Regions from separate parts of the Micromonospora sp. NPDC049275 genome, predicted to be linked through region 1. Evidence: riboswitches for the same ligand, from Rfam matches in the RefSeq annotation. Region 1 holds a riboswitch; the other holds the start of a gene.

Region 1 (3,760 bases):
CGTACCGCCGGCTCGTGGGTGAGCAGGTGGTGCAGGTTCTCCGCCTTGACGATCAGGCCGAGGCGGTGCCCACGGTGGGCCGGGTCGACGAGGGTGATCTGCTGGAAGGCGTGCCAGTCGGCGGAGGCGCCCACGTCGAGCAGCGTCCAGGCCACCAACCGGCCGGACGCCTCGTGCCGCATCCCGAGGTGGTAGCGCCGCCGGCCCTTCGCGTCCAACGCGCGCTCGTTGCCCCGGATGCGTTCGGCGTCCACCTGCTCCGGCTCCCACTGCACGTCACCCATGGGCGCGTCCATCATCAGCCGGCCGTCCAGGTAGGCGACGTCCGCCACGTACTCCTGCGGGGTGTTCCCCTGCCAGCAGACCGACCGGTAGCCCTCGGCCCGCGGCTGGGCCTCGGCCAGGGCCGCCCGCAGCGCCACCCGGTCGATGTCGGCGATCTCCAGCCGACGTCGCACCTCGGCGAGTGCGGGCTGGGCGCCGATCGAGGCGGCGAACGCTCCGCCAGCGCCCGATCGGGCCGGCCCAGCGGGCAGCGCGGAGACGGCCATCCCGATCACCCGCTTGCGGCCGTGCTCACGCAGCAGGCGCGCCCCGTACTCGTGCAGTGCCCGGCCGACGCCCCGCCGCCGCAGGGCGGGACGCACCGTCAGCTCGGCGGTGGCGTTCTCGGGGTTGTCGAGCTGCGGCAGGTCGAGCTGGAGGTAGCCGGCCGGCACCCCGTCCAGCCGGGCCAGCGCCCAGAGCGTTCGGGTGCCGGGGGCCGGCGTGTGGAACTGCGCGTCGAAGCGCCGCCGGCAGAAGGGTGGGAAGTCCGGAAGATCGACCTCGGTGGCCGCCACCCCGACCCGGTACGCCTCGTCGACCGCGACCCGGTCGGTGCCGTCGAACGACGCGATCGTGATGCTCATGACGGGGAGCCTGACAGCCGGGAAAGCGATCGGGCCAGCGATTAAATCGCTGGCCCGATCGAACGTGGTCGGGAGGGACACTCGCACAACGCCTCCGGCGTTGGGTCGCAAGAACTTCAAAAGTCTCCGGCGAAATGCCCTCCCGCACGGAGCATCTTGCGCCGTCCGGTTCCTGCCGTCAAGTCCAGACCGGCGGGTTTTCCACACTCACAGCGAAAACCCAGTTACCGGACGACTCGGGGGTCAGCCGAGGAGGCCGGCATCCCGCGCGGCGCGCAGGCTGGGCTTGATGTGGTGGGTCGGGCCGACCTGACCGGCCACCGCGTCGATGGTCTTCAGACCCTCGCCGGTGTTGAAGACGACCGTCTCCGCAGTGGGATCGAGCCGACCCGACTCGACGAGCTTGCGCAGCACCGCCGCGGTCACCCCGCCCGCCGTCTCGGCGAAGACGCCTGTGGTGCGGGCGAGCTGACGGATGCCGGCGCGGATCTCGTCGTCGTCGGCGTACTCCATCCAACCGCCGGTGCGACGGACCGCCTCCAGGGCGTAGAGGCCGGCGGCCGGGTCGCCGATGTTGAGCGACTTGGCGATGCCGGTGGGCTTGACCGGGATGATCGTGTCGGTGTCGGCGTGCAGCGCGGTGGCGATCGGGTTGCAGCCGGCCGACTGGGCGCCGAAGACCTTCCAGCCGCCGGCCGGCGCCTCGACCAGGCCGATCTCGACCAGCTCGGAGAAGGCCTTGTCAATCTTGGTGAGCAGCTCGCCGCTTGCCATCGGGATGACCACCTGGGCCGGGATGCGCCAGCCGAGTTGCTCGGCCACCTCGTAGCCGAGGGTCTTGGAGCCCTCCGCGTAGTACGGGCGGACGTTCACGTTGACGAACGCGGTGTCCTCGAATTCGTCGGTCTCCACGAGCTCGCCGCAGAGCCGGTTGACGTCGTCGTACGAGCCGTCGATGGCGACCAGCTCGCCGCCGTAGACGGCGGTGGTGATGACCTTGCCCTGCTCCAGGTCGCTGGGAATGAAGACGACCGAGGGCACGCCGGCGCGGGCGGCGTGCGCGGCCACCGAGTTGGCCAGGTTGCCGGTGGACGCACAGGCGAACCGGGTGAAGCCGAGCGCCTTCGCGGCGGTCAGCGCCACCGAGACGACCCGGTCCTTGAACGAGTGGGTCGGGTTGGCGCTGTCGTCCTTGACCCACAGCGGCGCGGTGATACCCAGCTCGGCGGCGAGGTGCGGGGCCGCCACCAGCGGGGTCAGCCCTGGGTCGAGGGTGACCCGGGTGGCCGGGTCCTGACCGGCGGGCAGCAGCGCGGCGTACCGCCAGATGTTGTTCGGGCCGGCCTCGATCTGCTCCCGGGTGACCGTGGCCAGGGCGGCGGTGTCGTAGTCCACCTCGAGGGGGCCGAAACACTCGTAACAGGCGTGCTGCGCGGCGAGCGGGTAGCGGGCCGAACAGGCGCGGCAGACCAGGGCGCGGGCGGGGCTGGCGGAGGTGTCGATACCGGAGGCGGCGAGCGTCGACGTCATGTCGAGTCCTCTCATCTTTCCCCGCATCGCACTGTGCGGCGGGGACGGAATTGGCACCTGCCCCGCCTGTCGCTCAGCGGTGAGCCGCGGGGTGGTTGCCGGGGCGTCGTCGGGCCGTATCCCTCAGCCCCTCTGGATGAGGTATGCAGTTGTGTCGTCGAGTCTAGGCAACGTTGCCGGTGGCCTCCACCTGGTATCCCAGGGAGTGGGTCAGCGGGCGGCCACCGCCACCGGGTCGACCACCGCGGCCGGGTCGGTGACCGCGCTGGACTGCGGCAGGGACGACGACCGGGTCCGCGCCCTGGTGGCGAGGTTCGCGGCGACCAGGGCGGCGATGGTGATCGCGGCGCCGACCAACTCGATCGTCTCCGGCCGGTAGCCGCGGGCGATCTGCACGACGAACGTGGTGACCGGGACCAGGTTCATGAACAGGGCGGCGTTGGCAGCGCCCAGCCGCTGCACACCCGTGTTCCAGGCCAGCACCGCGACGACGGCGGCGACGATCACGGCGTACGCCAACTGCGGGGTGACCGCCACGAGGTCGGCGGCGGCCGGCGCGTGCTGCCACCCGACGGCGTCGGCGCCGATGCTCGCGGCCAGCATGGCGGCCGTGCCGGCGAGCGCGGTGAGCGTGGTGAAGCGCAGCGGCGACCAGGCGCCGAACCGGCTGGCGCCGTGGGTGTAGATGCCCCAGCCGAGCACCGCGCCGATCATCATGAGCCCGCCGAGACCGAACTGACCGAGCCCGGCCAGGCTCCCGCGGGTGATCACCAGGCCGACTCCGAGGAGCGCCACCAGCGAGAGGGCCAGCAGGAGCGGCTTCGGTCGTACGCCGTCCCGGGCCCAGCGGACGAGCTGGGTGATGACCGGCGTGGTGGCCACGAAGAGGGAGATCTGCTGCGGGGCGGCGTGTTCGAGCGCCAGGTTGGTGAGCAGGTTGAAGCCGGCGAAGCCGACGACGCCGAGCACCACCACCTCGACGCCCCGTCCGCCGAGCCGCAGCGCGGCCGAGCCCTCGCGGAGCAGCAGGATGGCGACCAGGATGACGGCGGCCAGCAGGTAGCGGGCGGTGGTCAGGTTGAGGGGGTCGACCCGGCTCAGCGCGCTGGCCAGGATCGGAAACATCGCGCCCCAGGCGAGCACGGCGAGCAGCGGATAGGCGGCGGCGCGAGATCGCATCGTCAGCTCCTTGTTCGAGTATCTTCGAACCAACGACACCGACCATAGGGTGTTGTTTGATAGTTGTCGAACAAGGGTTAGGCTGGTCACATGGAGCCGCACGAACCCGACCTGACCGCCGTACCAGTCACCGCCGTGCT
Region 2 (3,760 bases), on a different contig from region 1:
CGAGGAAGTAGACCAGGCTGGAGTCCTTGATCAGCGCGATGAGCTGGTTTACCCAGGCGGGCAGCACCCGCCGGACGCCCTGCGGGATGATCACCAGCCGCATCGCCTCGGCCCAGGAGAAGCCGAGGGCCCGCGCACCCTCCAACTGGGCGGCCTCCACCGACTGGATGCCGGAGCGGAAGATCTCCCCGATGTACGCCGCCGCGATCAGCGACAGCGCGAGGATGCCCAGGGGGTACGGGTCCGGCCCCCAGACCCGCATGCCGAAGGGTGCCAGCCCGACGCCGATCAGCAGGATCGTCGCCGCGGCCGGCAGCCCCCGGAACACGTCGGTGTAGACGCGGGCCGGCCAGCGCAGCCACCGACTGCGGGAGATGCCGGCCACGGCCAGCAGCAGGCCGAACACCGTGCCGAGCAGGGCGGCGGAGACCGCCAGGATCAGCGTGTTGGGCAGCCCGACGGTAAGCATCTCGGGCAGCGCCTCGCGCATCGCGTCGGCGTCGAAGAAGGTCTCCCACAGGGTGCTCAACGGATCCATCGGTGGCCTCTCCTACCGCCCTGCTCGCTCGTCACCGGTTCAGGAAGCGGCCGACGCCGACGGCACAGCCGACGCCGACGGCGCCGACACCGTGCCGCTGCCCGGCCTGAAGTCCGCCGGGATCGGCCGGCCCGGGTAGTACTGGGCCTGCAACCGGCTCCAGGTGCCGTCGGCGATGACCTCGTCGAGGCCCTTGTTCAGCGCCTCGCGCAGCTTGTCGCTGCCCTTGGCCACGGCGTACGCGGTCGGCGCCGGGCTGAGCTGCTTGGCCGCCACGGTGATCTTGCCGCTGCTGTCGGCTGCCGACTTCTCGCCGATCTCCGCCGGGGCGATCCACGCGTCGGCGGTGCCCGCCTTGAGCTGGTTGATCGCGCCGTTGTAGTCGGGCACCCGCACCGGGTCGAGCTGCTTGCCGGTGGCGTAGTCGTCCTGGACGGTGCCCTGCACCACCACGACGCGCTTGCCGGCGAGCTGGTCGAACCCGGTGATCGGCGAACCCGCCGGCACGTCCAGCCCGAAGTAGCCGAAGTCGTACCCGTTGCCGAAGTCGACCGTCTTCTTGCGCGCCTCGGTGATGGTGATCGAGGAGCTGCCCACATCGAACTTGTGGTTGTTGACCTGGGAGAGCAGCGCGGAGAAGTCGGTGCCGACGAACTCGACAGTGAGGCCGAGCTTGCCGGCGACCGCGGTCAGCAGGTCGTTGTCGAAGCCGGTGAACTTGCCATCCTTGAGGTACACGTTCGGCGGGGCGTCGGTGAGCGTGCCGGCGCGCAGCACGCCCGCCTGCGCCAGGCCGTACGGGTTGCCGGCGGCGCCGGACGAGTCGCCGCCACCGCAGGCGGCCAACCCGCCGGCCACCAAAACGGCGCCCGCGCCCAGGGCAACGAAGCGGCTCAAGCCAGAAGAAAATCGCACGGGTGTCTCCAAAAGGGTGCGTCGACCCGGACGATCATGAAGTTGTTGCCCCGACACGCCGGTCGGGCGGGCAACACCTTCATGATCGACAGCGGGGTGGGTGGGCGCGGTGCGCCCGGGGAGGGGAGAGGGAGGGCTAGCGCGTCAGGCGGCGGTACACACCGCGCTGCACATTCGCATCAGGTCCACGTGCCGTCGCCGGGTCAGGGTCGGCGTGAGCCGACCGGCCGGTGGGGTGGGGCTGAGGCTGCGCATACGGTCTCCCGGGTCTGGTGCTGACCTGGGTGCCAGGCCACGCTTGCGCCGACGTCGTGCCGGTGCCTGGTCTTCACCCGGGGCACCCCACCGCGGAGGAGGGTTGCCGGCCAGCGAGCCGGGGCTTCGCGCTGGCACTCATGACCTGCGCCGAGGCTAGCAGCTCCGACCGGTGGACCGTCCAGCCGTTATGACCACGCTCACGGCCGGGCGACGGTTCGACCCGCAGGTCAACCGGCGTGCACGTGCGGCCGGCGGCGCGGGTCGGGCTCCTGGCGACGCAGGATCTCCCGGGTGACCGAGGCGATGGCGCCCTGCCCGAACGCCAGGTAGCGAAGGATGTTGCGACCCGGGCCACCCTCGCTCCACTCGAAGTAGATGTGCGGGCGTCGCCGGCTCCGTTCGCGGATCTCCAGCAGCAGGGCGGCGAGCGCGGTGGGCACCGAGGAGCCGGTCAGGCTGAGCACCGGGTAGCTGTCGTGCGCCACGCTGCCGCGCACCAGCAGGTCGGTCTCGAAGTCCGACGGGTCGGTGATGTGCACCTCGACGAAGATGACGTCGCCGTCGTCGGGGAAGTCGTTGTCCGCCATGGTCTGGGCCAGCTTGGCGCGGTACTCGGCGGGGTCGCGGCGCTGCGGCTCGTGTGCGATGAGGCGGATCCGACGGGTGGCGCGTTCGTCGATCATCCGGGCGGCGACCGGGTCCAGCTCGACGTGGTCGACCCGCAGCTCGTAGGCCCGCATGATCCGGGACAGCACGGACACCAGGATCATCCCGCCGATGAAACAGGCGGCGATCTTGACGCCGTCGGGGCGTTCCACGACGTTCGCCACCGTGGTGTAGACGAAGATCAGCGCGATGGCGCCGAACGCCCACGTCCGCCCCCGCTGCCGCCGTCGCCGCGCCGCGAGGGTCACGGCCGTCGCCGCCGAGGTGATCAACACCAGAACCCCTGTGGCGTACGCGCCGCCCTGCGCGTCCACGCTCGCCGAGAAGACCACGGTGATCAGGAACGCCACCGCGGTGAAGACCAGCACCAGCGGCCGGACCGCCCGCGCCCAGGCAGGCGCCATGCCGTAGCGCGGCAGATACCGGGGTACGAGATTGAGCAACCCGGCCATCGCCGACGCCCCCGCGAACCACAGGATCGCGATCGTGGACAGGTCGTAGACGGTGCCGAACACCCCACCGAGGTGCTGGTGCGCCAGGTAGGCCAGCGCCCGGCCGTTCGCCGGACCGCCGGGCTGGAACGCCTCCGGCGGGATCAGCACGGTGGTGGTCACACTGCTGGTGATCAGGAAGACGCTCATCGTCGCCGCGGCGGTGGTGAGCAACCGCCGCGCGCCCCGGATCCGGCCCAACGGCCGGTCCTCCGAGTCCTGGCGATCCCCCCGGATGTGCGGCATCACCGCCACCCCGGTCTCGAAACCGGACAGGCCCAACGCCAGCTTCGGGAACACCAGCAGGGACAGCCCGACCACCAGCAGGGGATCGCCGTGCCCGGTGCGCAGCGCGGTGGTCCAGTCCCCGACCGCGCTCGGGTGGGTCACCACCCGCCACAGCGCGTCGGCGATCACCACCGCGTTCAACGCCAGGTAGACCGCGACCAGGACGACCGCGATCCCGATGGCCTCGCCGAATCCCTTGAGGAAAACCGCGCCCAGCAGTGCCACCAGCAGCAGTGTGAGGGCCACCTCGTGTCCCTTGAGACCGCTCGGCCAGAACGGGTTCTCGTCGATGTGGGCTGTCGCGTCCGCCGCCGAGAGGGTGATGGTGATGATGAAGTCGGTGGCCGCGAAACCGAGCAGCACCAGCACGAACAGCTTGCCCGGCCAGTAACTCAGCAGGCGTACGAGCATCGCGATCGAGCCCTCACCGTGCGGGCTCTCCACCGCCACCCGCCGGTACACCGGCAGCGCGCCCAGCAGCGTCACCAGCACCAGCACCAGCGTCGCCACCGGCGACAGCGCCCCGGCGGCCAGCGCCGCGATGCCCGGCTGGTAGCCCAGCGTCGAGAAGTAGTCGACACCGGTCAGGCACATCACCTTCCAC

What was found. Region 1 has a riboswitch for S-adenosylmethionine ahead of thrC (threonine synthase). Riboswitches for the same ligand answer to the same signal wherever they lie in the genome.
Region 2: another riboswitch for S-adenosylmethionine. It lies ahead of ACGFIE_RS20970 (putative leader peptide); the one in region 1 lies ahead of thrC (threonine synthase).

Annotation. Positions count from the first base shown of each region.
Region 1 is NZ_JBICSN010000013.1:1,381-5,140, reverse strand. Features, by position in the region: gene ACGFIE_RS27405 (GNAT family N-acetyltransferase) at 1-911, opposite strand, end outside; gene thrC (threonine synthase) at 1,155-2,441, opposite strand; SAM riboswitch class I at 2,450-2,584, opposite strand; gene ACGFIE_RS27395 (DMT family transporter) at 2,652-3,620, opposite strand; gene ACGFIE_RS27390 (metalloregulator ArsR/SmtB family transcription factor) at 3,711-3,760, shown strand, end outside.
Region 2 is NZ_JBICSN010000006.1:327,020-330,779, reverse strand. Features, by position in the region: gene ACGFIE_RS20980 (amino acid ABC transporter permease) at 1-538, opposite strand, end outside; gene ACGFIE_RS20975 (ABC transporter substrate-binding protein) at 578-1,435, opposite strand; gene ACGFIE_RS20970 (putative leader peptide) at 1,598-1,708, opposite strand; SAM riboswitch class IV at 1,743-1,854, opposite strand; gene ACGFIE_RS20965 (amino acid transporter) at 1,939-3,760, opposite strand, start outside.